3 regions of the Brenneria sp. L3-3C-1 genome follow, and region 3 is predicted to be linked to each of the others. Evidence: predicted binding sites of a transcription regulator. Region 3 holds the regulator's gene; each other region holds the start of a gene.
The links. The regulator CRP, encoded in region 3, controls carbon source genes, mostly activating them, when cyclic AMP is high. The targets are predictions, from matches to a motif close to ATGTGANNNNNNTCACAT.

Region 1 (10,846 bases), on a different contig from region 3:
AGGATCCGTTGGCGTCGCTTAATCCGCGGATGACGATCGGTGAAATTATCGCGGAGCCGTTAAAAACCTACCATCCCAAACTTTCTCGTCAGTCGGTGAAAGAACGCGTCAAAGGAATGATGCTGAAGGTCGGTTTACTGCCCAATTTGATCAATCGCTACCCGCATGAGTTCTCCGGTGGACAGTGCCAGCGTATAGGCATCGCCCGGGCGTTGATTCTGGAACCGAAACTGATCATCTGCGATGAGCCGGTTTCCGCGCTGGATGTCTCCATTCAGGCGCAGGTTGTCAACCTGCTGCGGCAATTGCAGCGTGAAATGCGGCTGTCCCTGATTTTCATTGCGCATGATTTATCGGTGGTGAAGCACATTTCCGACCGGGTGCTGGTTATGTATCTGGGGCATGCGGTGGAGCTGGGAACCTATAACCAGGTCTATTACCATCCGCTGCACCCGTATACCCGGGCCTTGATGTCGGCCGTTCCCATTCCTGATCCGGATAAGGAAAGAAATAAGCGGATACCGTTGCTGGAGGGGGAACTGCCTTCGCCGATTAATCCGCCTTCGGGATGTGTCTTCCGTACGCGTTGTCCGATTGTCGGCCCCGAGTGTGCGATAACCCGACCGCTGCTGGAAGGGAGTTTCACCCATGCGGTATCCTGCCTGAAAGTGGACCCGCAGTCGTTGTTGCCGGAGAAAGCCTGATGATTATCTCCGTCGTCCCTAGGATAAGGGGCGACGGGCGTAGATAGGTCAGAAAAGCGACGGCCTATTCTTTCCACAGGATATGGCAAAGCTTGTGGTCTTTTTCCCGGCAAATCAGCACGCGGGCAAAAATGTCGGTGATATCCTCGCCGTCTTGTTCCGCCAGCCCTATTACCACTTCGGCAAAGAAATCGGGGTTAAGGTCGAAATCAACATGTTCCAACCAGTCCTCGGCAGGATCGAATAACTCGGCGCCGCCGCGTTCCTCGAACTGTAGGTTAAACAGCAAAATATCCGCCGGGTCGAGATTATCCGCCGCCAACTCAAGAAAGATATCGTAGGCCTGTTCCAGCGTTTCGTCTTCGCTCAGGCGATTATTCAAATCCATACAAGATATCCTGTTAATGCGTGATGGCGCTATTAGAACACGGGAAAAACCATATTTATAGCAGGGGGCTGAAAAAGTAAAACAGTCGCTCGACGATCCGCTGCCAATAAGGCCGATTTTGCCATTCAATTTCATTCACCAGCGTGGAGCGGGCAATATAATCTTCCTGCACACAGGCGAGGTCGGTGCCGAAACCCGCATCGTCAATCACCACGGTAATTTCAAAGTTTAGCCACAGGCTGCGCATATCGAGGTTGACGGTGCCGATCAGACTCAATTGCCCATCGACCAGCACGCTCTTGGTGTGCAGCAGTCCGTCTTTAAACTGATGGATTTTTACCCCCGCCGCCAGTAATTCGGCAAAAAATGCCCGACTGGCCCAGCCCACCAGTACGGAATCATTTTTATACGGCACGATGATGCTGACATCCACACCGCGTTGCGCCGCGGTGCATATGGCGTGCAGCAGGTCGTCGCTGGGCACGAAATAGGGCGTGGTCATAATCAACTGCTTACGCGCGGAGTAAACCGAGGTTAACAGCGCCTGGTGGATCAACTCTTCCGGATAGCCCGGCCCGGAAGCAATCAACTGGATGGTATGCCCGGTTTCTTGTTCAAACGGCATCATATTGACGTCGGGCGGGGGCGGCAATAGCCGTTTGCCGGTTTCCATTTCCCAGTCGCAGCAGTAGATAATGCCCAACGTCGTCGCAACCGGACCTTCAATACGGGCCATTAGATCAACCCACTGACCCACGCCTGCGTTCTGCTTGAAAAAACGCGGATCGACCATGTTCATGCTGCCGGTATAGGCAATACGATTATCGATCAGAATAATTTTACGATGCTGGCGTAAATCCATACGCCGCAGAAATGCCCGAAGTAAATTCACTTTTAACGCTTCGGCGACCTCAATACCGGCGGTGCGCATCAGTTCCGGGTAGCGGTTGCGAAAAAACTGCACGCTGCCCGCGGAGTCGAGCAATATCCGGCAATTCACGCCGCGGCGGGCGGCGGCAATCAGTGACGACATGACTTGATCGACCATCCCGCCGGCCTGCCAGATATAGAACACCATCTCAATATTGTTATGGGCAAGTTCAATATCGCGGATCAGCGATTTAATGGTGTCATCAAAGGTGGTCAGCAGTTGCAACTGGTTGCCTTTTACGCCGCCCACGCCCTGACGGCGTTCGCACAGTTGAAATAATGCGCTGGCGACCTCGCTGTTTTCCGTAGCGAAAATCCGCCGGTATTCTTTCAGTTCACGCAGCCATTTCGCCGTGGATGGCCACATTTTACTGGCGCGTTCCGCCCGGCGTTTGCCAAGGTGTAATTCACCGAAAGAGAGATAAGCGACAATACCGACAAGGGGCAGAATGTAGATAACCAGTAACCAGGCCATGGCGGAGGGAACCGTCCGACGTTTCATCAGAATACGCAGGGTAACACCTGCGATCAGCAACCAGTAACTGAAAACAAGCAGCCAACTTATTACGGTATAAAATGTTGTCATAAAGGCAGCGGAGATCCCTTCTGTAAGTCATCGACAAAGTGTACGCATAGTTTGATAAAAGAGGAAATGTCTTTGCTCTGAATAAAATAGCGCTATTGATGCATTGTACGCTAAGGGAAATGCAAACACTGCTTGGATCGCGCAATCAAGGGCCTATAATATGCGCCGCGAGTTACTGATATAAGAGTTATGCCATGAAACGCAGCCGGAATGAAGTCAGCCGTTGGAGGATGTTGCGTCAGATGCAGCGTCGAAAAGGTCGCTGGCTGGAGGCGCAATCGCGCACTTACCGCCATATTCACTACGCCCGCTATTTGCAGCAAAAACAGCAGCGGCGCGCGCTGTTATATGCGGTAGCCTACGAGTGGTAATCTGCTGAAAAAATTAGCGGCCGCATCGAACGGCCGTTAATTTTTCATACACATCAAAAAACTTTTTTGAAGGGTTTTACCGTTACCTGCTGGTAAACGTTGGCGGCAACGTAGGGATCGTCGTTTGCCCAGGATATCGCGTCCTCCAGCGAGGGAAATTCGGCGATAATGATTGAACCGCTAAAACCGGCGGCGCCCGGATCTTCGCTGTCAACGGCCGGCAGGGGGCCGGCTGTAATAAGTTGTCCTTGATCCTGCAACTGTTTCAGTCGGGCAAGATGAGCGGGTCTTGCCGCCAGTCGTTTCTCCAGTGAATCGGCGGAATCTTCGGCGTAAATAACATATAACATCGGCGAGCCTCACAGGTTGGGGTAAAAGAAGTGATTTATCATACGTGATGGAACGGCAGGGGCAATAGACTGATTTGCCAGATAAATAAAGTTTAGCCTGGTTTTTTTTAACAATCACACGTGTTGTTATTGAATATGATTGCTATTTGCATTTAAACTTGGGCGGCATAAGAGGATGAAGACATACTATGCCGCAAAAAAAGTTTCTCCTGACCCGCCGCTATTCATGGCCGTTTATACTTTCAGTTGGCGTTCACAGTTCACTGATTGCGGGTTTGCTGTACGCGTCGTTTAATAACGCGATCGAGCTGCCTCAGCACGCTAAACCAATCAGCGTGGTTATGGTGAATCCGGCCGCGCTTGAAGCGGCGCCAGCGGCAGAGCCCGCTCCCTCTGAACCGGAACCGGTAAAACAGCCGGAACCTGTTCCCGAGCCTGAGCCAATCCCGGAACCCGAGCCGGTTCCTGAACCTGAACCGATCCCTGAGCCTGTCCCCGTACCGCTTCCTGAACCGAAGCCACAACCTAAACCTAAGCCAAAACCGGTGAAGAAGGTGGAGCAACCGAAACCGGTCAAACGGGAGAAGGTCGCTGAAAAACAGCCGCCGGCACCCTTTACCAGCGATGAACCAACGCGAAATGTGACCAATGCGCCAGTCAGACAAGCTCCCGCGCCGGTAGCGAACACACAGTCGACAGGGCCGAGACCGCTTAGTCGGGTTCAGCCGCAGTATCCGGCACGGGCATTTTCATTGCGGGTTGAAGGCCGGGTGAAAATGCAGTTTGATGTGGATAGTTCCGGACGGGTAGACAACGTTCGGGTGGTTTCAGCAGAGCCTCGGAATATGTTTGAACGTGATATCAAACAGGCGATGCGGAAATGGCGTTATGAGGCCAACAAGCCGGGTAAGGATTTGGTCGTGACCATCGTCTTCAGGATTGATGGCGGGGCGGTGATGGAGTAATCACGCCTGCGTTTAGGAGAAAAGCCGCTACCAGCGGCTTTCAGACCGTTGACAAAGCCTGTTATTAGGGAGAGCGTGGCGAGGGGGCGTAGCGGCGTAAGCCGCCGGAGCGCCCCTCGGTACGGTAGGCCCGGGTATCTCAGGCTTACAGACGACTTTGTCAGCAACCTCAAGCCGCTATCAGCGGCTTTTCTCTTTTGTGGGATGGCTGGCGCAGCAAAGCGCGTATCAGTCTTCGGGGTTAAAGTGACATTTGCCCATCGGCAGCTCGCGCGGACGACTGTCTTCATCAACGGCGACATAAGTAAACAGCGCCTCGGTCGCACGATAGCGTTGGCCGATCGGTTCGGATGATACTTTCTTTACCCAAACTTCGACGTTCACATTGATGGAGCTACGGCCGGTACGCACGCAACGCGCGTAGCAGCAAATGACGTCGCCGACGGCGACCGGTTTTAAAAACGACATTCCGTCGACCCGTACGGTCACGACGCGGCCTTCTGCGATCTCCTTTGCCAGAATAGCGCCGCCCATGTCCATCTGCGACATTAGCCAGCCGCCGAAAATATCCCCGTTTGCATTGGTATCCGCAGGCATTGCCAGAGTCCGAAGTACCAGCTCGCCCTGAGGTAACACGTTTTGTTGGCTCATTGTGGTATCAATAAATTATGCTGTTTTTATCAAGCGGGCATTGTTAGTGCTCGCCGCCGTTTTCTTCTGACTTTTCCCGATCGTCAGGCAAATGCCGATAAATATAAACGCCGCAGATCAATGTAAATAGCAGGGTAACGCCAGTCAAACCAAAGACTTTGAAATTAACCCAAACGCTTTGCGGCATCCAGAAAGCAATATAAATGTTTAACAATCCGCACGCCAGAAAGAACATGGCCCAGGAGAAGTTCAGTTTTCCCCAAACCGCCTGCGGTAGGGTTAACTCTTTGCCCAACATTCTCTGGATCAACGTTTTTTTCATCACGAACTGGCTGAACAGCAGCGCGATGGCGAATAGCGCATAAATGATGGTGACTTTCCACTTAATAAACTGATCGTTATGGAATACCAGCGTCAATGTGCCGAAAATGGCGACCATGGCAAAGGTCACCAGCATCATCTTTTCTATTTTACGATAAATCACCCAGGTGACGATCAGCGCCAGCGCTGTCGCCGCGATCAACGCACCGGACGCAACATAGATGTCATACAGTTTGTAAAAAACAAAAAAAACCACCAGCGGGAGAAAATCAAGAAGTTGCTTCATTGTGTCAATCCGTCACTCACTAATTTGTTGACGATAACCCGGATGGCTATCTGATAACTGCGCGTATTATCCTTTATTGTGGGGCACAGTTCCCTTGATATCGTAATAATTTGCAGAAAATTACGATTGGAAAGGTTGGCGGCGCAGTAACAATAAAAAACAAGAAGATGTGCCGCAGCTTGTACGGCACAGGTTAAATCAGGCGCGAAGCAGCATATAAAGGCGGAACAGATAGATCAGCAGGATAGCGGATATCAGGTTACTCAGGCCATTTAGCAACACCGCAATGACGGTCGGCGAAAATATCGGGATTTTGGTCACCAGCAGCAGAATGGCAACTTTGATCAATAACCACAGGATCACGGCCGGCGCGGTGACGCGTAGGTTGGCATAAGCCAGTTTCGCGCTTGCCTTGATGGAGCCGAATACGCCACGTTTCTCAACGACGGCAATAACCGGCGACAGGCTTAATGCGATAGCCAATAACACGCCCGGAACAACCAGAAACAGCATGCCAAGCTGAACCAACAGGGTACAGAACAGGATCAGGATAAAAAGGCGGGGTAAGACGGGCGCGGAGGCGCCGATCGCCCGCAACGCGCTGGTGCGATTACCGGCGGAAACCATCTGAATCAGCAGCAGTATGCCGCCGGTAAGAATCGCGTTGCCGATCAAGGCGGCAAAGGTTCCGGCCGCAGACATTTTGAGCAGCACGGTTTGCTGTTCCGGGGTCATCTGCTGGATCAAGTCCATCATACCCAGTTCGGCGGATGAGGAGAGATCGCCGCTGGCGGCGTTAAGCGTTTGTAATTCCTCATTGCCGGGGGCTAAGGCCTGATTCAGAATGACAGTAATGAACGCGGTCAACAGCGCCATCATCAAAATACTGATGAACTGATTACGCGTAAAATTCATTGTGTCACGGTACAAAGTGTTAGCCGTGATAGGCATGCAAACTCCTTGAGAAAAGATAAGCAATGTTACTTAGCCTTTAATTGTAACCTGTTACGCCAGACTGTGGCACCCCCGCAGGGGGCGCGATCTTCTCATTTCTCATCATCCCGCCGCCGATGGTTCAATGGCGGCGATCAGCGGTGGCAATCCATAACTGGCCCGCGCACGATTGCAGGCGTCATTTATTTGGCCGTTTTCTCCGGATTGCATAAATTCACGACATGGCGATGGCCGATTAACATAAATCGAACAGCTGACATTGACGCCGATCTTGCCTTCCAACGCACAGCAGCGAGGATTTTTGCTATTTGAACCCTGCATGCAGCGTAAAAAAGGGGTAAGAGGTTCTGTGAGTAAGGCAGGTACTACGCCGCCGCCATCATCAGCTTCAGCCCAGTAGAAAGATACCCTGAAATAAGCGCAGCAAGCGCCGCAGTGCATACAGGCATTGTCACTCATTTAATTAATTACCGCCCTTAACCGGTATTGAATCCTGTCAGTCAGAATAAAAATCTAGCGCTGAAATCACCCTTTTGGCAGCGTATTTTTCCCAAAACGCATTTTATGTATCTTTAGTTATTTTTGATGTAGATCAATTCTTGCATTTTTAATGAGTTACGTAGAATTGATCGAGTTCGTTTTTTGCAAAAAGTATTTAAAAGATGTGATCTGGATTAAAACAACAATACCCACATGGAGGTATATTTCGCTCGAAATTTAAACCATATAAAGGGAGTGGATAATGAAAAAAGCGTCTTTTGTATTACTGGCTGCTGCACTTATGCCGGCATTTGCCCAGGCTCATCAGGCGGGTGATATCATTGTTCGTGGCGGAACGGCAACGGTTCGTCCGGTGGAAGGGTCGGATAATGTGCTGGGAAGTCTGGGATCGTTCAAGGTTGATAATAATACCCAGTTGGGATTGACGTTCAGTTATCTGGTGACCGACAACATTGGCGTGGAGTTATTGGCGGCGACGCCGTTCACCCATCGCGTCGGCCTTAACGGCGTCGGCAACATTGCCGAAGTCAGCCACTTGCCGCCGTCTCTGGTCGCACAGTATTACTTTGGCGATAAAGCCGACAAGCTGCGTCCTTACCTGGGCGTCGGTCTGAACTACACCATGTTTTATGATGAAAAATTCAATCAAAGAGGGAAAGATGCCGGGCTGAGCGATCTGAGCCTGAAAAATTCCTGGGGCGTGGCCGCGCAAGCCGGTCTGGATTACAACCTGGATGAAAACTGGTTGATTAATGCGTCACTGTGGTGGATGGACATCGACACGGAAGTGAGGTTTAAAGCGGGCGGCGAACAGCAAAACGTCAGCACCCGTTTGGACCCGTGGGTGTTTATGTTTGGCGTCGGATATCGTTTCTGATGTTAATGACATGATGCGCCAGCCTGCCCGGCGGCGCATCAAATCGCCAACGGCGGATAACTATCCGCCGTTGGCGCTGTGTGGAAATGTTATCAACGCGTTGCCGCTTTCATTTCGCTGACAAAGGCGTGAAGCTGCGCCAGCATTTCGTCAGGTTGATGCTGGTTTTTTTCAATAATCCGCACGATTGCCGAGCCGGAAATGGCGCCGGCGGCGCCCGCCGATAATGATTCCCGCACCTGAGAAGGCTCTGAAATACCAAATCCCTGAAGCGGCGGCGCGGCATGGTATTCATGCAGTTTGGCGACCAGGTGATGAAGCGGCAACTGAGCGCGTTTTTCCGCACCGGTGACGCCGGCGCGCGACAATAAATAGGTATAGCCACGGCCGTAGGACGCAATCTCACGCAGCAGGTCGTCATCCGCATTGGGCGGGCAGATAAAAATCGGGGCGATGCCGTGACGTTGCGCCGCGGCACGGAAAGGCGCGGACTCCTCAACCGGGACATCGGCGACCAGCACGGAATCGACGCCGATCTGCGCGCAACGTTGATAAAATTCATCAATGCCGTTGCTGAAAACCAGATTGGCATACATCAGTAAGCCGATAGGAATATCAGGGTATTTCTGCCGGATAGCGGCCAGCATCTCAAAGCAGTGGCCGGGGGTGGTGCCCGCGGCAAAGGCGCGCAGCGTGGCGTCCTGAATGGTTGGCCCATCGGCCAGCGGGTCTGAAAAGGGGATGCCCAGCTCCAGCGCGTCGGCGCCGGCCGCGATAAGGGTATCAATAATTTTCAGCGACTGCTCAGGCGATGGATCGCCCAACGTGACAAAGGGAACAAAAGCGCCTTCTTTATTGTCAGCCAGACGTTTGAACAGGTGTTGATAGCGCTCCATTAAATTTCTCCCCGATCTTTCAAAATATCGTGAACGGTAAATATGTCTTTATCGCCGCGGCCCGACAGGTTGACCACCAGAATTTGTTCTTTCTCCGGTTCCTGCTTAATCATTTTCAGCGCATAAGCCAGCGCATGAGAGGATTCCAACGCCGGAATGATACCTTCATGCCGGGAGAGTTCCTTAAAGGCATCCAGTGCTTCGTCATCGGTGATGGACACATAATCGGCCCGGCCGACGCTGTTCAGATACGCATGTTGAGGCCCGACGGAGGGGAAATCCAAACCGGCGGAAATCGAATAGGACTCTTCGATTTGCCCGTCAGCGGTTTGCATCATCGGAGATTTCATACCGAAATAGATGCCGACCCGCCCATGTTTAAGCGGCGCGCCGTGCTGTCCGGTTTCAATGCCGAGTCCGGCGGGTTCAACGCCGATCAGGCGAACGGCGGTTTCATCAATAAAGTCGGCAAACATCCCGATGGCGTTGGAGCCGCCGCCTACGCAGGCCAGTACGGCATCGGGCAAGCGGCCCTCTCTTTCCAGCAGCTGCGCTTTGGTTTCTTCACCGATCATGCGCTGAAACTCACGCACAATCGTCGGATACGGATGGGGACCCGCGGCAGTGCCCAGCAGATAGTGCGCGGTTTCATAGCTGCCGGACCAGTCGCGCAGCGCTTCATTACAGGCATCTTTCAACGTTGAGGAACCGCTGTGCACCGGAATGACCTCGGCGCCCATCAAGCGCATACGGAACACGTTGGGGGATTGACGCTCAACGTCTTTCGCCCCCATATAGATACGACATTTCAACCCCAGCAGGGCGCACGCCAGCGCGGTGGCGACACCGTGTTGCCCGGCGCCGGTCTCGGCGATGATTTCGCTTTTCCCCATCCGTTTGGCGAGCAGCGCCTGTCCCAGCACCTGGTTAGTTTTGTGCGCGCCGCCATGCAACAAATCTTCACGTTTCAGATACAGTTTGGTGCGGGTGCCGTGGGTCAGGTTTCTGCATAGGGTCAGCGCGGTCGGCCGTCCGGCATAGTTTTTCAGCAAATCAGTAAATTCGGCCTGAAACTCGGGATCCTGCTGTGCCGCGACAAAGGCTTCCTCCAGTTGACGCAGAGCCGGGATGAGGATCTGCGGCACATACTGGCCGCCGAATTCACCAAAGTATGGGTTGAGTAACGTCATAATATTCCTGTCTTTTATCGATTTAATATGAGCCGTGCTGCCAGGGTGTTACGGGGTTACGGCCCGTAATGCCTGAAAAACAGCCGCGATTTTATGCGCATCTTTTTTCCCGGGCTGACTTTCCACCCCGGAGTTGAAGTCCAGCCCGGCGCAACCCAGTCGGGCGGCTTGCGTACAGTTATCCGCGTTCAGACCGCCCGCCAACAGCACGTTGTCCAGGTTCTGGCCATTGAGCACCGACCAGTCGAACGCTTGACCGCTGCCGCCCTGAGCGTTATCCAGCACATAGCGGTCGATCGCCTGTAGATTTCTCTCGGGGAGGCCGGACGCGACGCTCAGCGCTTTCCATATTTGGCAGGCGGCGGGCAACTGCTGACGCAGCAAAGAAATGGTGTGTTGATCTTCGCCGCCGTGAAGCTGGACAGCCGCCAGATTCAACTGCTTGGCGATACTGACGATGCGCTCGACCGGCGCATCGCGGAACACGCCGACATAACGCAGCGGGGCGCCGTTGATAACCGCCGCCGCCTGTTCGATCTCGACATGACGGGGCGAGGCGTCGACAAAAATCAAACCGCCATAGACGGCGCCCGCCTGGTAGGCCGCCTGCGCGTCTTCCGCGCGGGTAAGGCCGCAGACTTTATTTTCTCCCAGAATAACGCGGCGCACGGCCAGCGTCAGATCGGGTTCGGACATCAAGGAGCTGCCGATTAAAAAACCGTTGGCGAACTGACTCAGCTCGCGAATTTGCGCATGACGATGAATCCCCGACTCGCTGATGACGGTCACCTCCGCCGGCAGACGTGGGGCAAGCCGGCGGGTACGCTCAAGATCGATGGAGAGATCGCGCAGATCGCGGTTGTTAATGCCGACCAC
Region 2 (10,846 bases), on a different contig from region 3:
TGGTTTTGTCGCACCGGCCTAACCATGCCGGTACTCAATGATTGTCCTTCATTACCGGATATCGTGACAACCCAGCCACGCCCAAACCGGGATATTTTTATCGATTTGGCGAGTCAGGCCGTGAGGGCGACGCGGGAGGGAAAATTAACCAAGGTCGTGCTCTCGCGCCTGCTGGATATCGAACTCAGCGCGCCGGTCGATCATCGGGTGCTGTTGGCGCGTCTGCTGGCTCGCGAACCCGACGCCTATCATTTTTACGTTCCCCTGGACGATGGCGCGCTGCTGGGCGCCAGCCCTGAGCTATTGTTACGCAAGTCGGGCCGTGATCTGCACTCCACGCCGCTGGCCGGATCGGCGGCGCGCGCCAACATTCCGCCAGCCGATCGGCGCGCCGGACAACAATTGCTGGATTCGGCAAAGGATGGTTATGAGCATCGGGTGGTGATTAACGAAATGCGCCGGGTGTTGACCTCCCGCTGTCGCCAATTGCACATCCCCGAGACGCCGCAATTGCTCTCCACCGCCACGCTATGGCATCTGGCGACCGCCATCAGCGGCGAAACGGCGACTGATGCCGACAACGCCTTGTCGCTGGCCTGTTTACTTCATCCTACGCCCGCGTTGTGCGGTTATCCCACCGACACGGCGCGGCGGTTAATCGCCGATCTTGAGCCGTTCGAACGCGGGCTGTTCGGCGGCATCGTCGGTTGGTGCGATGCGCAGGGTAACGGTGAATGGGTGGTCACTATCCGCTGTGGCGAAGTGCGTGAAAACCGGGTGCGATTGTTTGCCGGCGCCGGCATTGTGCCGGATTCGCAGCCGGTTTCCGAATGGAACGAAACCGGCGTGAAGCTGAGCACCATGCTGCATGCCTTTGGAATAACCGATCACCGGGAGTGTGTCGCATGATGATCGAATTCAACCGCTGGCCCGCGGCGCTGGAACGGCGCTACCGTGAGCGCGGCTATTGGATTGACCGGCCGCTGGACGATATCCTCAGCCGTCACCGGGATAATGACGCGCCGGCGCTGATCGACGGCGAGCGCCGCTTCAGCTACCGCGAGCTAAACCAGCATGTCGACCGGCTGGCTGGCGCACTGACCCGTCGCGGCGTACGGCGCGGACAAACGGCGCTGGTGCAGTTGGGCAATATCGCCGAATTTTACCTGACCTATTTCGCCTTGCTGCGTATTGGCGTGGTGCCGGTGAATGCGCTGTTCAATCATCAGCGCAGCGAATTGAGCGCCTATGCGCAACAGATAGCCCCGGCGCTGCTGATCGCCGATCGCCGTCATGACCTGTTTCATGACGATAGGTTTATTGATGCGTTACGTCAGATCACCCCTTCTTTACAACTGGCGATCCTGCGTGGCGATGAAAACCCCGACCGCGATTTAAATCATCTGCTTCAGGAAACGGGGAACGATGAAGCTTCCTCGCCGACGCCGCCGGATGAAGTGGCGTTTTTTCAACTGTCCGGCGGCAGTACCGGCACGCCGAAACTGATCCCCCGCACCCATAACGATTACTACTACAGTATTCGCGCCAGCGTGGAAATTTGTCATTTTGACGCCGATACTCGTTATCTGTGCGCCTTACCGGCCGCTCATAATTATCCGTTAAGTTCGCCGGGCGCACTGGGCGTATTTTATGCCGGGGGAACGGTGGTGATGGCCGCCGATCCCAGCGCCGACCACTGTTTTCCGCTGATTGAACGGCATCGGGTTAACGTGACGGCGCTGGTGCCGCCTGCGGTAACGCTGTGGCTGGAAGCCGTTTCTCTGCTCGGTCAGCGTAACGCGTTGCAAAGCCTGACGTTATTACAGGTCGGCGGGGCACGGCTGAGCGAGGCGCTGGCTTGCCGCATCCCCGCCGAACTGGGATGCCGACTGCAACAGGTTTTCGGCATGGCGGAAGGGCTGGTGAACTATACCCGCCTTGATGACGATGACAGCGTCATCTTCACCACCCAGGGGCGTCCGATCAGCCCGGACGACGAAGTCTGGGTGGCCGATGCCGAAGGGCATCCCCAGCCCTGTGGGCAGGCCGGGCGGCTGATGACCCGCGGTCCCTACACCTTTCGCGGTTATTACCGCAGTCCGCATCATAACCAACAGGTGTTTGATGAGCAGGGCTTCTACTGCTCCGGCGATGTGGTGATCCAACACCAGGACGGCCACCTACAGGTGGTGGGGCGGGAGAAAGATCAGATTAACCGCGGGGGCGAAAAGATTGCCGCCGAAGAGATCGAAAATCTGCTGTTACGCCACCCGCAGGTGATTAACGCCGCGCTGGTCGCCATCCCCGATCCGCTGATGGGGGAAAAAAGCTGCGCTTTCGTCGTTTGCCGGGAAGCGATCAAATCCGTGGCGCTGCGCCGTCACCTGCGCGAACAGGGCATTGCCGATTATAAATTACCGGATCGTTTTACCAGCCTGCCGGCGTTACCGGAAACACCGGTCGGAAAAGTCGATAAACAACGGTTGCGCGAGATGGCGCAACAGCTTACGCAACCGTTGCAGGAGAGTCACTGATGAGTATTCCCAAACTGAATAGCTATCCTCTGCCGTCGGCGGCGTCCCTGCCTGACAACAAAGTGAGCTGGCCGTTGGAAACGCCGCGCGCGGCGTTGTTAATCCACGATATGCAGCACTATTTTCTTAATTTCTGGGGGGAAAACAGTCCGCTGACCGCCCGGCTTATCGAAAATATTGTTCGTCTGAAGGATTTCTGTCGTCAGCACGCTATTCCGGTGTTCTACACCGCGCAGCCGAACAACCAGAGCGCGGCCGACAGGGCATTGTTGAACGATATGTGGGGGCCGGGGCTGAACAACTATCCCGAGCAGCAGAAAATCACTGATGCGCTGACGCCCGACAGCGGCGATACCGTGCTGGTAAAATGGCGCTACAGCGCGTTTCTGCGCACCGACCTGGAGCAGCGACTGCGCGATGCCGGACGTAACCAGCTGATTATCTGCGGGATTTATGCCCACATCGGCTGTCTGACCACCGCCAATGACGCCTTTATGCGCGATATCAAACCGTTTATGGTGGCTGACGCGCTGGCCGATTTCTCGCTGGACGAGCACATGATGGCCCTGCGCTATAGCGCCGGCCGCTGCGGGCGGGTGGTCACCACCGGCCAGTTGATCGCTTCTGCGCCCTCGGCGGCGGAATACAGTCACGCCAGCCTGCGGGCGGAGCTGCTGCCGTTTCTGGACGACGACTGCGGTGAGGTGGGCGATGACGAAAACCTGCTGGATTACGGACTGGACTCCGTGCGCATCATGTCGCTGGTGAGCCGCTGGCGTCAGCAGGGCCACGAGGTGGATTTCGTCACGTTGGTAAAAACCCCGACCATCAACCACTGGATCTCGCTGCTGACGGCCGTACAGCGGGAGGAAGCATGAGCAGCCAACTTGATTTCACCGGGAAGCAGGTGTGGGTAACCGGCGCAGGCCGCGGCATCGGTTACGAAACGGCTTGTCGTTTCGTACAGGCCGGGGCCGAGGTGGTGGGTTTCGATCGGGCGTTCTCCGACGGCGCGCCGCCTTTTACCCCTTGCCTGCTGGATATCAGCGATGCCGACGCCGTGGCGGCGCGTTGCGCCGAACGGCTATCGCAAACGCCGCGGTTGGATGTGCTGGTCAACGGGGCCGGCATTTTGCGGATGGGGGCGGCGGAAACGCTCAGTCAGCAGGACTGGCAGGATTGTCTGGCGGTCAACGCGGGCGGGGCATTCAACCTGTTTCAGGCGACGATCCCGCAGTTTCAGCGTCAGCGCGGCGGGGCGATTGTTACGGTGGCCTCCAATGCCGCGCATGTTCCCCGGGTGGGCATGGCCGCCTACTGCGCCTCGAAAGCGGCGCTGCGCAGCCTGTGTCTGACGGTGGGGCTGGAGCTGGCGCCCTACGGCGTGCGCTGTAATGTGATCTCGCCAGGCTCGACGGATACGCCGATGCAACGCACCCTGTGGCACGCTCCAGAGTCGGAGCGGCAAACCATCGCCGGTTTTCCCGAACAATTCAAACTGGGCATTCCGCTGGGGAAAATCGCCCGTCCGCAGGAGATTGCCGACGCCATTTTATTTATGGCCTCCGATCTGGCCGGTCATATTACGCTACAGGATATCGTCATTGATGGCGGCGCCACGCTGGGCGCCTGAGCATCGCCATCGATAAAGCCGGTAAAAGATTCCGTTATTCATCGGTGCCAGGCAGGTTGAGCGCCTGCCTGGCATATGACCGGTGATATCCGCCGCTTTCAGTCACTGATTGTGTATAACCGTTAAATCAGGGAAAATACCCGGCTTACTCTCTTTTATTTCCGCTTTGCCTGACGCTGACATCGAGGTGATTTGATGCTGACGCCGGGTGGCTAACAGAAGAAACCTGAAAATCATGTCTCCAAGTGAATACGCCCGCGAAGTCTCGAAAAGAAGAACTTTCGCCATCATTTCCCACCCCGATGCCGGTAAAACCACAATTACCGAAAAAGTATTACTGTTCGGACAGGCGATCCAGACCGCCGGTACGGTAAAAGGGCGGGGTTCGAGCCAGCATGCGAAATCCGACTGGATGGAGATGGAAAAACAGCGCGGTATCTCCATTACCACATCCGTTATGCAGTTTCCCTATCATGACTGTCTGGTCAATTTGCTTGATACCCCGGGGCATGAGGACTTCTCTGAGGATACCTACCGCACCCTGACGGCGGTGGACTGCTGCCTGATGGTGATTGACGCGGCGAAAGGGGTCGAAGATCGTACCCGTAAGCTGATGGACGTGACTCGTCTGCGTGATACGCCGATCCTGACTTTCATGAACAAACTCGACCGTGACATCCGCGATCCGATGGAAGTGCTGGATGAAGTGGAAAACGAGCTGAAAATCGCCTGCGCGCCTATCACCTGGCCTATTGGCTGCGGCAAGCTGTTCAAAGGCGTTTATCACCTCTATAAAGACGAAACCTATCTTTATCAGTCCGGTAAAGGTCATACGATCCAGGAAGTCCGCATCATCAAAGGATTGGATAACCCGGATCTGGACGTGGCGATTGGCGAAGATCTGGCGATGCAACTGCGTGAAGAACTTGAGCTGGTTAAAGGGGCGTCGCACGAGTTTGAACTGGAGGCGTTTCTGTCCGGCGATCTGACTCCGGTGTTTTTCGGTACGGCGCTGGGTAACTTTGGCGTCGACCATATGCTGGACGGCCTGGTTGACTGGGCGCCGGCGCCGATGCCGCGTAAAACCGATACGCGCGAAGTGGTCGCCGACGAACAGAAATTCACCGGTTTCGTATTTAAAATCCAGGCCAATATGGATCCGAAACACCGCGACCGGGTGGCGTTTATGCGCGTGGTGTCCGGTAAATATGAGAAAGGCATGAAGCTGCGTCAGGTGCGTACCGGCAAAGATGTGGTGATTTCCGATGCGCTGACTTTTATGGCCGGCGACCGTTCGCACGTCGAAGAGGCCTATGCGGGAGATATCATCGGGTTGCATAACCACGGCACCATCCAGATTGGGGATACCTTTACCCAGGGTGAAGAGATGAAGTTCACCGGTATTCCCAACTTCGCCCCGGAAATGTTCCGCCGCATCCGTCTGCGCGATCCGTTGAAGCAAAAACAATTGCTGAAGGGGTTGGTGCAGCTTTCGGAAGAGGGCGCGGTACAGGTATTCCGTCCGTTGACCAACAACGATCTTATCGTCGGCGCTGTGGGCGTGTTGCAGTTTGACGTGGTGGTCGCGCGGCTGAAGACCGAATACAACGTGGAAGCTATCTACGAATCGGTTAATGTTTCCACCGCGCGCTGGGTCGAATGCGGCGATGTGAAAAAGTTTGAAGAGTTCAAACGCAAGAACGAACAGCATCTGGCGTTGGATGGCGGCGACAATCTGGCTTATGTCGCCCCGACCATGGTCAACCTGAACCTGACGCGGGAACGTTACCCTGAAGTCATGTTCCATAAAACGCGCGAACATTAATCCGAGCTGTATAAGTAATCAGCGTTTTGTGTGAAATTTAAGCGCCCGCTCGAATAGCGATAAATGCGGTTCGATTCGGGCGTTTTGTTTATATTTTTTATTATTTATCAACTAATTAGTCATATATTGCCCGAGGTTATGGCGGAAAAACCCGCCACAGACAAATCTGAATTGCCGCCGGTTCCCGTTCTTTTCTCTTTATCGTCCTGTGATTTCCTTTTCCGTGGTCTATAGTTAACAACGTGTTAAGTGTTTCTAGTTTGTTTACCTGTTAACGCAATTTTAGCTAGTTCTTTATATTGCATTTTTTCCTATTTTAGGAACTGTACTCTGTTTATTTTGGTTTAGATGACGTTAATGACGGGTGCATTTAATCAACGACATGAGGTTACGGCAATATTTTGAATGGCATTGGCAATCACTCTGCGTTAATGCAGCCCGCATCGCTATGTGTCGGGCACATAAAAACATAAAGGAAGATATTGATGAAAAAGACCAAACTCACACAATCATTGATCGCCGTCGCTCTGGGTTCGATTCTGGTCGGCGGTAATGCGCTGGCAGACGATACGTTTGGGCAAAAAGTACAACGTATCGCCAACACTACAGGTGAAAAAGTGGATAGCTCCGCCAATAAAGCGTCAGGTTACATGAGTGACAGCGCAACCACGGCAAAGGTGAAAAGCGCCTTGCTGGAAGATAAAACCATCACCAGCGGCGATATCTCCGTTGAGACCACTAATGGCGTCGTCACCCTGAGCGGATTCGTCGGCAGCCAGGCGCTGGCCACTCGCGCGGTAGACATCGCGACGAAAATCGAGGGTGTGCAGTCGGTGAGCGACAAACTCCAGGTTAAGGATAATACCTCGCAGTCTGTCGGCGCTTATGCGGGTGATGCCATGACCACCAGTTCGATTAAGGCCAAATTGCTGGCGGACGATATTGTTCCTTCGCGTAAGGTGAAGGTTGAGACGCATGAAGGCGTCGTGCTGTTGAGCGGTGAAGTTGATAACCAGGCTCAGTCAGCGCGTGCTGAAAGTATCGCCAAAGCCGTTGACGGCGTAAAAAGCGTCAAAAACGACTTAACGATTAAGTCATAACCGTTAATTTTAAATATATAAACCGGGTTATCCGCTCTGGCGGATAACCCGTTATGACCTGAACCTGCAAAACAAGGCATTACCACCTGGATACGCAATCAGGATGCATTATCAGTGTCAGGACGATCGCCATGATTTTTAATTTTTTTGGTAAGGAGAGCATATGTTTCGTTGGGGTATTATCTTTTTAGTTATCGCTCTGATCGCTGCGGCATTAGGTTTTGGTGGTCTGGCGGGTACGGCGGCAGGTGCGGCTAAAATCGTCTTCGTTGTCGGGATTATTTTGTTCCTGGTAAGTTTGTTTATGGGTCGCAAACGGCCCTAGATAAGCGTATAAATTATTAGAAGAGGATGAAGACAGGGCAGCCATGCCATATGGCTGTCATATTTATTTGACACCCTGTTTGAGGTATTTGCTGAACTCGATGTTTTATCAGGAGGTCTATGATGAATAGTGATATAGCAGTTGGCAAATGGAAACAGTGGAAAGGGAATTTCTGGGCGATGTGGGCCGAATGGTTTGACAGCGACTGCGCCTGGCTGGAGGCGAATAACGGTTATTTATCCGGGATACTCCAGGAAGATTACGGAAAACAGCATGATAAGCTCTCCTCGGAAAAGAAAGTTTTACACTGAGGGGCGTCCAGATTGGAAATGCGTCTTTCCGTTGCCCGTTTTCGGGCCTCGGCGACGGGGTTGATTCGGCACGTTCATTACCCCGGTCAAGCCTATGACGATTGAAAACCGGCTGGCAGAAAATACCGCCGCCCGGCATACCTTTATTGATACTCACTGCCATTTCGACTTCCCGCTGTTCGGCGAGAATGAACTGGCAAGCCTGCGTCTGGCCTCGGAAGCAGGTATCGAGCGAATTATTATCCCCGCCGTCGAATCCTGTCGCTTTGAGCGAGTGCTCTCGCTGGCGCGCCGCCACTCATCTCTCTATGCGGCTCTTGGGTTGCACCCGCTGTATATTTCCCATCATCGTGATGCCGATCTCGAACTATTGGCGGCGCAGCTGCGTCAAAAGCCCGCCAAGATGGTCGCCGTGGGAGAAATCGGGCTGGATCTTTATATGCAAGAGCCGCAGTTTGAGCGGCAATATCACCTGCTTGAGGCTCAACTCAGGTTGGCGAAGCAGTATGATCTGCCGGTCATTCTGCACTCGCGCCGCAGCCACGATCGACTGGCGCAATTGTTGCGTCGTGTTGAGGTGCCGCGTACCGGCGTGATCCACGGCTTCGCCGGAAGCCTGGAACAGGCGCAGGCATTCGTTCGCTTAGGTTATTATATCGGCGTGGGCGGAACGATTACCTATCCTCGCGCCAACAAAAGCCGTCAGGCGATCGCCCGTTTACCGCTCAGTTGCTTGTTGCTGGAAACCGACGCGCCGGATATGCCCGTTTATGGCTATCAGGGGGAGCCAAATCGCCCTGAGCGGGTAACGGCGGTTTTTCAGTCGCTTTGCCAACTGCGGCCTGAACCCGCCGCGGATATCGCAACGGCGGTATATCGCAATACGCTCAGACTGTTCGGATTGCCGCAGTACGGGTAGACCATAATTGGCGTTTAAAAGCCGTTTTCCATGAAGTTCCCTCCAAAATAGCCATTGTTTTTTCATATAATGGCAATGAAATTGTGATGCAGATCACTATTATGTGTTTTCAACCATTCGATGTTGTATATATTTGTGACATAAGTTGGCTACGGCTCAAAGCGTGCCTTTATAATCGGCTCGGCTCGGCTGATAAGTCACCTGTCTCCTGCTTTGTCGGGCGATCGGCTTCTCATTTTTATAACGACTGATGGTTATCACAACGGGTTGTTAGCAAAAAATTATCGTTATCTCGCGCTAAAGGGAACTTCACATGCAACTCTTCATGAGTCTCATCGGCATGGCGGCACTTGTATTATTTGCCGTCCTGATTTCCAGCAATCGCAAGGCCATCAGGCTACGCACGGTATTGGGCGCTTTCCTGATTCAGATCGGTATTGGCGCATTGGTGTTATATGTTCCGTTAGGACGCAAAGTGCTGGGGGGCATGACGGAAGGTGTGGCCAATATCATTTCTTATGGTAATCAGGGCGTCTCTTTTATGTTCGGCGGCCTGGTTTCCGACCAAATGTTTGAAGTCTTCGGCGGCGGCGGTTTTGTTTTTGCGCTTCGCGTGCTGCCAATTATCGTTTTCTTTTCATCACTCATCGCCGTGCTCTATTACATGGGCGTTATGCAGTGGGTGATTCGCTTGCTTGGCGGCGGCTTGCAGAAACTGCTGGGCACGTCGCGCACGGAATCGCTTTCCGCCACCGCGAATATTTTCGTCGGTCAGACAGAAGCGCCGCTGGTGGTGCGCCCGTATATCGCCGGTATGACGCAGTCGGAATTATTTGCCGTTATGTGTGGCGGTCTGGCCTCTATCGCCGGTTCGGTCATGGCCGGTTATGCGCAGATGGGCGTGCCGCTGGAATACCTGATCGCGGCCTCCTTTATGGCGGCTCCCGGCGGGCTGTTGTTTGCCAAGCTGATGGTGCCTGAAACGGAAAGCACCCATGACCGGGAGGAGATGTCCGGCTTTGTCGATGAAAACGATCGGCCCGCCAACGTGATTGATGCGGCGGCCAGCGGCGCGGCTTCCGGTATGCAACTGGCGCTGAACGTGGGCGCGATGCTGCTGGCGTTTATCGCGCTGATCGCATTGCTTAACGGTATTCTGGGCGGCGTGGGCGGTTGGTTTAACTATCCGCAGTTGTCGCTGGAATTGATTTTAGGCTGGATCTTTTCGCCAGTGGCGTTTTTGATCGGCGTTCCCTGGAATGAAGCGACTATCGCCGGATCGTTTATTGGTCAAAAGCTGATCGTCAATGAGTTTGTGGCCTATATGAATTTTAGCGGGTATTTGAAAGCCGACGAGGTGGTGGCGGCCGCTGGTTTACAGGTGTTGTCCGATCATACCAAGGCCATTATTTCGTTCGCACTTTGTGGGTTTGCTAACTTGTCATCGATAGCTATCCTTATTGGAGGACTGGGCAGTATGGCGCCGACGCGGCGTCAGGATATTGCCAGGTTTGGTTTGAAAGCCGTCACCGCGGGTACGCTTTCAAACCTGATGAGCGCCAGCATCGCCGGGTTCTTTTTAGCGCTGTAATGGTTCTTGGTTGAGTGATAATGGGTGGGAGCCGCCCATTATATTTATTGAAGGCTGAGGTGCTGGATTGCCCTGAAAGTGATTTCTCCTTCAAGAGTAAAGTAACATGCTTGCTGCTTTTATTAATGATGTTGAATGGATAACGTTCCCGCAGGCAATGGATGGCGCCATGTACCCTGGTTTTAGCGCCCGCTGTCATTTCCATTTGTCCGCCTACTCCGACGTGTTGTTTACCGAGGCTGAGATTCCGTTTTCCGATGCGCTTGAACGTTCCGTGCCGAAACGTCGTGCCGAGTTTCTGGCAGGCCGCTGTTTGGCCAGACAGGTGGTGCGTAAACTGGGGATTGTCGATTTCGTCCTGCACAGCGGCGAGGATCGATCTCCGCAATGGCCTGAAAATATCGCCGGTTCCTTGAGCCATAATGCGGATAGCGTATTGTGCGCAGCACATATCCGCAGTACGGATCTTTCCTGCGTCGGCGTCGATATCGAGACTTTTCTGTCTGCTGAACGCGCGCAGGCGTTGTGGCCCGGTATTGTGGATGAAGAGGAATATCAGTGGCTGAACGCGCAGAATGATGAATTCCGCTGTTTATTGACGCTTAGCT
Region 3 (10,846 bases):
AAGTCGTCTGTAAGCCTGAGATACCCGGGCCTACCGTACCGAGGGGCGCTCCGGCGGCTTACGCCGCTACGGCCCCTCGCCACGCTCTCCCTAATAACGGGCTTTGTCAATGGTCTGGGCTGACTTTAACGTCAGCCTTTTTATAATACGTAAAAAAAGGTAAATGGGTGGCGTTGGCGGGTGTGGGTATTTACAATCATTACGCTTTCAGTGGTCGGTTTCTTCAACAAGGAATTATCATGCTTAAACGTACTCTGGCTGCTGCGGCGGCTTTTATTTCACTTACGGCTTTTTCTCCGGTGTTCGCTACCTCCGGCACAACGCATGTTTTGCTGACGACCTCGGCGGGAAACATTGAGCTGGCATTGGACAACCAAAAAGCACCGGTTTCGGTGAATAACTTCGTTGAGTACGTGAATAACGGTTTTTATAACGGCACGACGTTTCATCGGGTCATCCCCGGCTTTATGATTCAGGGCGGCGGTTTTACCGACGACATGAAGCAGAAAGCGACCAACCCGGCGATCAAAAATGAAGCGGACAATGGCTTACGCAACCTGCGCGGCACCATTTCCATGGCGCGGACTGCGGAAAAAGACAGCGCCACCAGTCAATTCTTCATCAATGTGGCTGATAACGCTTTCCTCGATCACGGACAGCGTGATTTTGGCTATGCGGTATTCGGTAAAGTGGTAAAAGGTATGGACGTGGCGGATAAAATCGCTCAGGTGCAGACCGAAAACGTCGGCCCTTACCAAAATGTGCCCACCAAACCGATCGTGATCCAGTCAGCCAAAGTTCTGCCCTGATACGCCTTGCTACGGTGTTATATGGCTATAAAAAAAGCGTGAAAGAGACTTCACGCTTTTTTGTCGTAGGGTAATCGCCGGGTTTAACGCGTACCGTAAACCACGATCGTTTTACCATGTGCGGAAATGAGGTTCTGATCTTCCAACATTTTAAGAATGCGGCCCACGGTTTCGCGTGAACAGCCAACGATTTGCCCAATTTCCTGGCGGGTGATTTTTATTTGCATGCCATCTGGGTGCGTCATGGCATCGGGTTGTTTTGCCAGGTTCAATAATGTTTGGGCAATGCGACCGGTTACATCAAGGAATGCCAGATTACCGACTTTCTCTGAGGTCACTTGCAGCCTGCTTGCCATCTGCGCGGACAGACGCATCAGAATATCGGGATTGACCTGAATCAACTGCCGGAATTTTTTATAGGAAATTTCAGCAACTTCACAAGCCGTTTTCGCCCGTACCCAGGCGCTACGCTCCTGGCCTTCTTCAAACAAGCCAAGCTCGCCAATAAAATCTCCCTGATTGAGATAAGAGAGGATCATTTCTTTGCCTTCTTCATCTTTGATTAGCACTGCGACAGAGCCTTTCACGATGTAGTAAAGCGTTTCTGCTTTTTCACCTTGGTGAATCAGCGTACTCTTCGATGGATACTTGTGGATATGGCAATGAGAAAGGAACCATTCGAGAGTTGGGTCTGTTTGCGGTTTGCCGAGAACCATTCGCTATTATCCTCTGTTGTAATTCACTGCGCAAATCACAGGGCTCAGAGTTCCCTGTACGGCGTGTTTACTGCTAAAAATTCAAATTACGTGTAGGCCGTCAGGGAATATACTGGAGCTTCTGTCTGGCGACGTTATCATCTTCCCGCGATCTGAGTTTGTCCAGAAAAGACAGCTTCTGTTCTCATTTTTAACACAGCTTGGAGGAAGTGTCTTGTGTTGTCTCGCGTCAGCATGATAAAGCTGTGGTTATAGGTTGTTTTTGTATAATAACGATATAAATATTAAAAAATTTTTTAGCGGAGGCGGCATGCAGGCTCGGGTGAAGTGGGTTGAAAACTTAACATTTCTGGGCGAATCAGCTTCCGGACATCAGGTGGTGATGGATGGAAATTCGGGCGATAAAGCGCCAAGTCCCATGGAAATGGTGCTGATGTCGATTGGCAGTTGTAGCGCGATTGATGTGGTGTCGATCTTGCAGAAAGGGCGTAATGACGTCGCGGATTGCGAAGTTAAACTGACCTCGGAGCGGAGAACGGAAGCGCCGCGTTTGTTTACCCATATTAATCTGCATTTTACCGTGACGGGCAAAGGATTGGCCGAGCAGGCGGTCGCGCGCGCGGTGGAACTGTCTGCGGAAAAATATTGCTCGGTGGCGCTGATGCTGAATAAAACGGTCAAGGTCACTTACAGCCATGAAGTCAGAGTATTGCCATAGCCTGGGCGGTATCGCCCGGAGTATGGCTGCCGGGCTGGTTTTAGCCGCCGGCTACTCGATTTTTTTCCCTTCCAGCAATCGCTGCACCAGCGGCGCCATAATCAACTCCATCGCCAGCCCCATTTTCCCGCCGGGCACCACCAGCGTGTTGATATGCGAAATAAACGACCCCTGCAACATGGCCAGCAGATAAGGGTAATCAATATTATCCAGCCCCTGGAAGTGGATCACCACAAAGCTTTCGTCCAATGAAGGGATGGATCGGGCGGCGAACGGGTTTGAGGTATCCACGGTCGGAACGCGCTGGAAGTTGATATGCGTGCGTGAAAACTGCGGCGTAATATAGGTGATGTAATCCTCCATGGATCGGACGACCGAATCCATCACCGCTTCACGCGAGTGCCCGCGTTCATTGACATCGCGGATCAGTTTTTGAATCCATTCCAGGTTGACGATGGGCACGACGCCGACCAGTAAATCGACGTGTTTCGCCACATTGTGCTGATCGGTGACGACCCCGCCATGCAGCCCTTCATAAAACAAGATATCCGTGGGTTCAGGCATGGGTTCCCACGGCGTGAACGTACCGGGCACCTGATTATAGGGAATCGCTTCATCGTAGGTATGAAGGTATTTACGCGTCAGACCGCGCCCATGCCGGCCATATTCGATAAAGGATTGTTCCAACAGGCTGAAATCGTTGGCTTCCGGGCCAAAATAACTGATATGGCGACCCAGATCCCGCGCTTTACGAATTTCCATATCCATTTCCGGACGGGTATAGCGGTGGAAACTATCGCCTTCAAGCTGGGCCGGCCGCATTTTTAATTGCTGGAAAATCTTATGGAATGCCAGGCTGGTGGTGGTGGTTCCCGCTCCGCTGGAGCCGGTAACCGCAATAATCGGATGCTTATGCGACATAAGACGATTTACTCCGTAATAGTGGCACCGATCGGATGCTTATATTTTTATCATTGTTAGCATGTTTAATAAGACAGATACATCTTCTCTGATGACTTTTCACGCGTTTAGCGAGGGTGGTACTCGCCGGCATTAAACTGACTGCGCGGCATGATGTTGATCGTTTCATGCAGCTCCGACCATACCAAAACCACGTCGCCTGATTCCAGTTGCCGGCGAACGTCGGCGACCTTTTGCGACAGCGTACGTTCTTGTTCACCGTAATCCGTTCCTTCCCGGAGTACGAAAGATTCGATGAGATTGTCCACTGTTTCAGGATCGAGTTGTTGCCAGGGAATGATCACGATGATTGTCCAGAAAAAGGTTGTCCCGATAGGAATAAAAATCTTGTTGCCGGATCTTGTGCGATCAATATCACACTGTTAGCTTCAATACCGTTGGTTAACCAGCAATTCGATACTCATTATCAACTATATCGTAAAAATGCGTCAGGGTGAGGAGCACCCATTACATGGAATTGAGCCTGTTTCTGTCAATGCTGGGTTTTCTGTGGGTGGCGGCGATTACCCCGGGTCCGAATAATATGTTACTGACCACGTCGGGCGCCAACTTCGGTTTTTATCGCTCTCTGTGGCTGATGCTCGGTATCATGTTGGGCATGCAGAGTATTTTACTGCTGGTGGCGTTTGGGATTGGCGGTCTGATCCTGATCTACCCTTCGCTGCACTTCATTCTCAAAGTCCTCGGCAGTTTGTATCTGCTGTGGCTGGCATGGAAAATTGCCACGGCGGCCTATGAAAAGCTTGAGACAAAAATTGCCCCCCCGCGGCCTATCCGGCTTTATCAGGGCTGGTTGCTACAGTTTCTGAATCCCAAAGCCTGGCTGATGGCGCTGGGCGCGGTGGCCAGCTTCAGTCTGGCGGGCGATAAATACAATCATTCGGTGGTGGCGATAAGCGTCGGCATCGTGCTGGTGAATCTGGTTTCCGGCGTGATATGGCTGGGGTTCGGCACGCTGATCGGCCGACTGCTGCGCAGTAAAAAAGCCTGGATTATCTTCAATGTATCGATGGGCATGCTGACGGCGGCCTGTGTGTTGCTGATTTGGCACTGACGGCCTGTTATGGCGAGCGGATAAGCGTTTTATCCGCTCGCTGCCGGCGTCAATTATGACAGCGACTGATTCATCTGCTCTAACTGCTCTTGCGCATCCAGCCAGGCCATTTCTGATGCTTCCAGTTCCGCTTTTACTTTTATCTGCTGCTGTAAACACTCGGTAAGCTCGGCTTTGCGGCTGAGATCATACAGTGCGCTATCCGCCAGCCGTGCCTCAATGGCTTCCAGCTCGACGCCCAGCTTTTCCATCTGCTGTTCGTGCCTGGCGATCAGCTTGCGCAAAGGCTGCGTCTGGGTTCTTAGCTCGGCCTCGCGCCGCTTTTGGTCTTTTCTGGCCTGCGCGCTGTTGACGGCGTTTTCCTTCGGCGTCTCATCGCCGTCGCCATCCTGACGTTGTCTGTCGAGCAGCCACTGTTGGTAATCCTCCAGATCGCCATCAAACGGCTCGACTTTCCGGTCATGCACCAGATAGAGATCGTCGGTGGTGGAACGGATCAGGTGTCTGTCGTGCGATACCACCACCAGCGCGCCTTCAAAATCGATCAGCGCTTCGGTCAGCGCCTGTCGCATATCAAGATCCAAATGGTTGGTGGGTTCATCGAGCAGTAACAGATTCGGACGTTGCCAGACGACCAGCGCCAGCACCAGCCGTGCTTTCTCACCCCCGGAAAAGCGTTCGGTAATTTCCGTCACCTTGTCGCCGCGGAAGCCGAAGCCGCCGAGGTAATCGCGCAGTTGCTGCTCGGTTTCCCGTTCGGCTAACCGCACCATATGCTGTAGCGGCGATTCGTCGGCGCGCAGAAACTCCAACTGATGCTGGGCGAAATAACCCAGTTTCACGCCTTTGGACAGGCCGATTTCACCCTGCATCGGCGCCAGCGTACCGGCCAATAGCTTGATCAGCGTCGATTTCCCCGCGCCGTTATGGCCCAGCAGGCCAATGCGCGAGCCGGGCACCAGATTCAGCTTAATCGACTCGAGGATCGGCGTATCGCCGTAGCCGGCGCTGACTTTTTCCATTCTGAGCAGGGGATTCGGCAGCGATTCCGGCGCCCGGAAACTGAAACGAAACGGGTTGTCCACATGGGCGGGGGCAATCATCTCCATCCGTTCCAGCATTTTTATTCGGCTTTGCGCCTGCTTGGCTTTGGTCGCCTTGGCCCGGAAGCGGTCGATATAGTGTTGCAGATGGGCGACGCGTTCCTGCTGATGTTCGTATAATGATTGCTGCTGCGCCAGCCGGGTGGCGCGCTGACGTTCGAACGAGGTGTAGTTGCCGGTGTATTCGTTTAGTGTTTGTTGTTCTATGTGTATTATTTTATTAACGATAGGATCGAGGAAGTCGCGGTCGTGCGAAATCAGCACCAGCGTGCCCGGGTAGTTTTTCAGCCACTTTTCCAGCCAGATAACCGCATCCAGATCGAGGTGGTTGGTCGGTTCATCCAGCAGCAGCAGATCGGAGCGACAAATCAGCGCCTGGGCCAGATTAAGACGCATGCGCCAGCCGCCGGAAAAAGCGCTGACCGGGTGCCGCAACTGTTCCTGTGAGAAGCCCAGGCCATTGAGCAGGCTTGAGGCTCTGGCCTGAATCGTCCAGGCCTGAATGGCGTCCAGCTTGCCGTGCAGCGTGGCGATCGCATGGCCGTCGTTCTCTTCGTTCGCCGTGTGCAATGCCGCTTCCAACTGACGGAACTCGCGGTCGCCGTCAATCACATACTCAAGCGCCGGGACATCCAGCGCCGGGGTTTCCTGATTGACCCAGGCGAGCGCCCAGCTTTGAGGGAAGGTCGCACTACCGGCGTCGGCGCTGATTTCACCTTTCAGCAATGCCAACAGCGTCGATTTACCGCAGCCGTTCTTACCCACTAAACCGACTTTCTGGCCGGGATTGATGGTAGCCGTTGCGTTATCCAGCAAAACATGTACACCACGTCGAATTTGCAGCGAGGAGAAAACAATCATAAAGCGCCGTATGTTCAGAGTATGTTAAATTATGGACCTGATATCAGGACCAACAGGTCTTGTTTTTAGTCGTTGCGCTGCATGGTAACGGAAAACGACCACCATGACGACGCTTTGGAGGGGAATGATGTCGCAGCCACCCAGGATTTTGCTGCTGTATGCCCATCCGGAATCACAGGACTCGGTGGCGAACCGGGTTTTACTGCAACCGGCGCACCAGTTAGATCATGTCACCGTGCACGACCTTTACGCGCACTATCCTGATTTCTTTATTGATATTCACCATGAGCAACAGCTGCTGCGCGAGCATCAGGTGATTGTGTTCCAGCATCCGTTATATACCTACAGCTGTCCGGCCTTACTGAAAGAGTGGCTCGACCGGGTGTTATCGCGCGGCTTTGCCAACGGCATCGGGGGAAATGCGCTGGCAGGAAAGCTCTGGCGTTCGGTGATCACCACCGGTGAGCCGGAGGAAGCCTATCGGGCCGGCGGCAACAGCGGTTATTCCATGGATGAACTGCTGCGGCCGTTTGAAATGGCCGCCGCTTTATGTCGCATGCGCTGGATGAAACCGATGGTTGTTTACTGGGCGCGCCGTCTGCCGCCGGATGCGCTGTCCAGTCATGCGCTGGCCTATGCCCAATGGTTGGCTTCCCCTTTCGATCGCGAGGAACGCTGATATGGAAAGTTCTGCACTGCTTACCGCCGGCGTTCTGTTTTTGTTTGTGGCGGTGGTCGCCGTGCCGATTGCCGCACGATTAGGCATTGGCGCCGTATTGGGCTATTTGATTGCCGGGATCGCCATCGGCCCCTGGGGATTGGGGTTTATTCGGGATGTCGACGCTATTTTGCATTTTTCCGAGCTTGGCGTCGTTTTTCTTATGTTCATCATTGGGCTGGAACTGAATCCGAAAAAATTATGGACGCTGCGTCGCTCCATTTTCGGCGTTGGCGCTGCACAGGTCGGGCTAAGTGCGCTGGTGTTGGGCGGGGCGCTTTATCTGACCGATTTCTCCTGGCAATCCGCATTAATCGGCGGGGTGGGGCTGGCGATGTCATCCACGGCGATGGCATTACAGCTAATGCGCGAAAAGGGGATGAATCGCAGCGAGTCCGGGCAACTGGGTTTTTCCGTACTGCTGTTTCAGGATTTGGCGGTTATTCCCGCTCTGGCATTAATTCCGATTCTGGCCGGCGTTCAGGGCGAGCTGGACGACTGGAACCATGTGGCGCTCAAGGTTGCGGCCTTTGCCGGTATGCTGATCGGCGGCCGCTACCTGGTGCGCCCGCTGTTTCGCTTTATCGCCGCCTCCGGCGTGCGTGAAGTGTTTACCGCGGCGGCGCTGCTGCTGGTGTTGGGATCGGCGCTGTTTATGGAAGCGCTGGGTTTTTCGATGGCACTGGGCACGTTTATCGCCGGGGTGCTGCTGGCGGAGAGCGAATATCGCCATGAGCTGGAAATCGCCATCGAGCCGTTTAAAGGATTGCTGCTGGGGTTGTTCTTCATTTCCGTCGGCATGGCGCTCAATCTGGGCATTCTCTACACCCATATTGTGGACGTATTGATTGCGGTTGTGGTGCTGGTCGCCGTAAAAGGAACGGTGCTCTATGTTCTGGCGCGGATTAACAGAATGCGCCGCTCGGAACGTTTGCAGTTCGCCGGCGTATTGAGTCAGGGCGGGGAGTTTGCCTTTGTTCTGTTTTCAGCCGCGTCAGCCTATAAGGTTTTACAGGGCGACCAACTGCCGATGCTGTTGGTGACGGTAACGCTGTCGATGATGACGACGCCGCTGTTGATGCAGCTTATCGACCGCATTCTGGCCCGCCGCTACAACATGCAGGAGGCGCCCGACGAGAAGCCCTACGTCGCCGATGACGAGCCGCAGGTGATTGTGGTGGGGTTTGGGCGTTTCGGACAGGTGATTGGCCGCCTGTTGATGGCGAATAAGATGCGCATTACGGTGCTGGAACGTGATATCAGCGCGGTCAGCCTGATGCGCAGCTATGGTTATAAAGTATACTATGGTGATGCGACGGAACTGGAACTATTGCGCTCGGCGGGTGCGGCAAAGGCGCAATCGATCGTCATTACCTGTAATGCGCCGGAAGATACCCTGGCGATTGTGCATCTGTGCCAACAGCATTTTCCTCATCTGGAAATTTTGGCCCGCGCCCGTGGGCGGGTGGAAGCGCATGAGCTTTTGCAGGCCGGGGTCAGGCATTTCTCCCGCGAAACTTTTTCCAGCGCGCTGGAGTTGGGTCGCAAATCGCTGATATCGTTGGGTATGCATCCCCATCAGGCTTTTCGTGCCCAGCAGCATTTCCGCCGTCTGGATATGCGGATGTTGCGGGAGTTGATGCCGCAGTTACAGAGCGATGTGGCGCAGATATCCCGGGTGAAAGAGGCGCGGCGCGAGCTGGAGGATATTTTCCAACGGGAAATGCAGCATGAGCGCCGCCGGCCGGACGACTGGGATGAAATTGGATAATACTGAAGCGAAAGTAGGTCGGAACACTATGCGTAAACGCTTTATTGCCGGGGCCGTCTGCCCTAAATGTCAAACGCAGGATACATTGGCCGTCGGACATGAAAACCAGACGGAAGTGGTTGTCTGTGTGAAGTGCGGTTATCAACAAAGCCGGACGGATGAGTCCGCCACGACGGCGGGGCGCCCGGCGGACAACATCATCGGCATTTTTCATCCCGAGTAAGCGGGGGATTCCGGGTGACGCCCCGGCGGCATCAAGTACGCCACCCTCCGGGCCGTCGCTGCGTGACGTTTTTTTATCCCGGACGGTACACAGGGATTTTTTTCAGCTACAATTTGCGCCAGTTTGATTTCCAACGGTAGGAGATATCATGAAAGTAGCAAAAGATCTGGTGGTCAGTCTGGCCTATCAGGTACGAACAGAAGACGGTGTGTTGGTTGATGAGTCTCCGGTGAGTGCGCCGTTGGACTATCTGCATGGTCACGGCTCGTTGATTTCCGGTCTGGAAAACGCATTGGAAGGCCGCGCCGTGGGCGATCGCTTTGATGTCAATATCGCTTCCAACGACGCTTATGGCAATTATGACGAAAACCTGGTTCAGCGCGTACCCAAAGATGTCTTTATGGGCGTAGACGAGTTGCAGGTTGGTATGCGTTTTCTGGCTGAAACCGACCAGGGGCCGGTGCCGGTCGAAATTACCGAAGTTGAAGACGATCACGTCGTGGTTGATGGCAACCACATGCTGGCGGGTCAGAACCTGAGCTTTAATGTTGAGGTCATCGCGATCCGTGACGCGACCGAAGAAGAGCTGGCTCACGGCCATGTTCACGGCGAGCACGACCATGAGCATGGCGATGGCTGCTGTGGCGGTCACGGTCATGACCACGAGCATGAGCACGGTAAAGGCGGCTGCGGCGGTAACGGCGGTTGCGGTTGCCATTAATCCGAGCCTGATTGCGGATAAACGCCGATTTTATCGGCGGAAGGCAGGCGTTGCAGATAACCTCAGATCAACGGTTGTTGATCTGAGGTTTTTTTATGGTGGGCATCTGCCGCCGGTTTTTCGGAGCGCCGTTGCCGCGGTGTCGACGCATTAATTAATAATGCGGCGGCGGCGTTTCTTCAGACTGCGGGGCGACTAACGAGGTCTGCTGGGTGCGTAATCTTTCCGTCAACAAGCGCATTTGCTCGCGCAAGCGGCTAATTTCCCGCTCGTGTTGGATAATGGTCTGGTTCAGCTCTTCTATCGTCAGTTCCTGAAAGGCCTGTCGACTTTCCAGTAATTCGAGCCGTTCTTCAAGTAAAGACGGTGACATCGGTTTTCCTTTTACTTCCTGTTCCCCGTGAGTTTGTCAGAAAGCGGAAACTTCTGGTAGTAAAAACGGTCGGAATAGGACGCAATAGGCTATCTATGGATGTTGAGCCGTCCTGTAGGGGTTGATCTTACGGCTCGGCCCAATCGGGCGATTAAAAACCGCTGCGGGCGTTTTTATCAAAAGTTTGTCGTGCGTGTCGTTGTGTTGTCTTCACGCGCGCAGTTATAGTAGTCGCGAATTTATTTTTAATGATGGCTGGGGCGTATTGCTCCAGATGCTGGAGAAATGGATGAAATCACTGTTTAAAGTAACGCTGTTAGCAACGACGATGGCCCTGACTCTGAACGCTGGCCAGGCTCTGGCGGCAGATAAGGCGCAGGCGTCCGATAGTACTACGGCAGCCAAATTCAAGAATGATGAACAGGCCGCGGCGTATGCGTTAGGCGCATCTCTGGGTCGTTACATGGATAACTCGCTTAAAGAGCAGGAAAAGCTCGGTATTAAACTGGATAAAGATCAGCTGATTGCCGGTGTTCAGGACGCGTTTGCCGATAAGAGCAAACTGAGCGACGAAGAGATTGAAAAGACGCTGCAAAGCTTTGAAGGCCGGGTAAAAGCCGCGGCTGAAACCAAGATGAAGCAGGACGCCAAAGACAACGCGGATAAAGGCACCAAATATCGCGATACTTTCGCCAAAGAAAAAGGCGTGAAGAAAACCGAGTCCGGCCTGTTGTATCAGGTTGAGAAAAGCGGCAGCGGCAATGCGCCGAAAGACAGCGACACCGTGGTGGTTAACTA

Region 1: ompW (outer membrane protein OmpW) is a predicted target of CRP. The motif match lies at 7,087-7,104, and genes of this name have one in related genera.
Region 2: JG725_RS10720 (NupC/NupG family nucleoside CNT transporter) is a predicted target of CRP. The motif match lies at 8,729-8,746, and genes of this name have one in related genera.

The regions. Positions count from the first base shown of each region.
Region 1 is NZ_JAEMHF010000001.1:562,374-573,219, forward strand. It holds gene oppF (murein tripeptide/oligopeptide ABC transporter ATP binding protein OppF) at 1-704, shown strand, start outside; gene JG725_RS02555 (HI1450 family dsDNA-mimic protein) at 769-1,092, opposite strand; gene cls (cardiolipin synthase) at 1,148-2,608, opposite strand; gene JG725_RS02565 (YciY family protein) at 2,803-2,979, shown strand; gene JG725_RS02570 (YciI family protein) at 3,033-3,329, opposite strand; gene tonB (TonB system transport protein TonB) at 3,518-4,294, shown strand; gene yciA (acyl-CoA thioester hydrolase YciA) at 4,523-4,945, opposite strand; gene JG725_RS02585 (septation protein A) at 4,989-5,552, opposite strand; gene JG725_RS02590 (YciC family protein) at 5,751-6,503, opposite strand; gene JG725_RS02595 (YkgJ family cysteine cluster protein) at 6,609-6,965, opposite strand; gene ompW (outer membrane protein OmpW) at 7,249-7,884, shown strand; gene trpA (tryptophan synthase subunit alpha) at 7,977-8,780, opposite strand; gene trpB (tryptophan synthase subunit beta) at 8,780-9,973, opposite strand; gene trpCF (bifunctional indole-3-glycerol-phosphate synthase TrpC/phosphoribosylanthranilate isomerase TrpF) at 10,019-10,846, opposite strand, start outside.
Region 2 is NZ_JAEMHF010000004.1:38,684-49,529, reverse strand. It holds gene JG725_RS10765 (isochorismate synthase) at 1-909, shown strand, start outside; gene JG725_RS10760 ((2,3-dihydroxybenzoyl)adenylate synthase) at 906-2,534, shown strand; gene JG725_RS10755 (isochorismatase) at 2,534-3,412, shown strand; gene dhbA (2,3-dihydro-2,3-dihydroxybenzoate dehydrogenase) at 3,409-4,167, shown strand; gene prfC (peptide chain release factor 3) at 4,403-5,992, shown strand; gene osmY (molecular chaperone OsmY) at 6,478-7,092, shown strand; gene JG725_RS10735 (DUF1328 domain-containing protein) at 7,256-7,417, shown strand; gene JG725_RS10730 (stress-response protein) at 7,540-7,728, shown strand; gene JG725_RS10725 (TatD family hydrolase) at 7,823-8,647, shown strand; gene JG725_RS10720 (NupC/NupG family nucleoside CNT transporter) at 8,961-10,238, shown strand; gene JG725_RS10715 (4'-phosphopantetheinyl transferase) at 10,345-10,846, shown strand, end outside.
Region 3 is NZ_JAEMHF010000007.1:6,081-16,926, reverse strand. It holds gene ppiA (peptidylprolyl isomerase A) at 240-809, shown strand; gene crp (cAMP-activated global transcriptional regulator CRP) at 893-1,525, opposite strand; gene JG725_RS13875 (OsmC family protein) at 1,836-2,243, shown strand; gene JG725_RS13870 (phosphoribulokinase) at 2,295-3,164, opposite strand; gene JG725_RS13865 (YheU family protein) at 3,272-3,508, opposite strand; gene JG725_RS13860 (LysE family translocator) at 3,676-4,278, shown strand; gene JG725_RS13855 (ABC transporter ATP-binding protein) at 4,332-6,242, opposite strand; gene kefG (glutathione-regulated potassium-efflux system ancillary protein KefG) at 6,370-6,921, shown strand; gene kefB (glutathione-regulated potassium-efflux system protein KefB) at 6,923-8,731, shown strand; gene JG725_RS13840 (YheV family putative zinc ribbon protein) at 8,760-8,954, shown strand; gene slyD (peptidylprolyl isomerase) at 9,103-9,675, shown strand; gene JG725_RS13830 (SlyX family protein) at 9,830-10,048, opposite strand; gene fkpA (FKBP-type peptidyl-prolyl cis-trans isomerase) at 10,338-10,846, shown strand, end outside.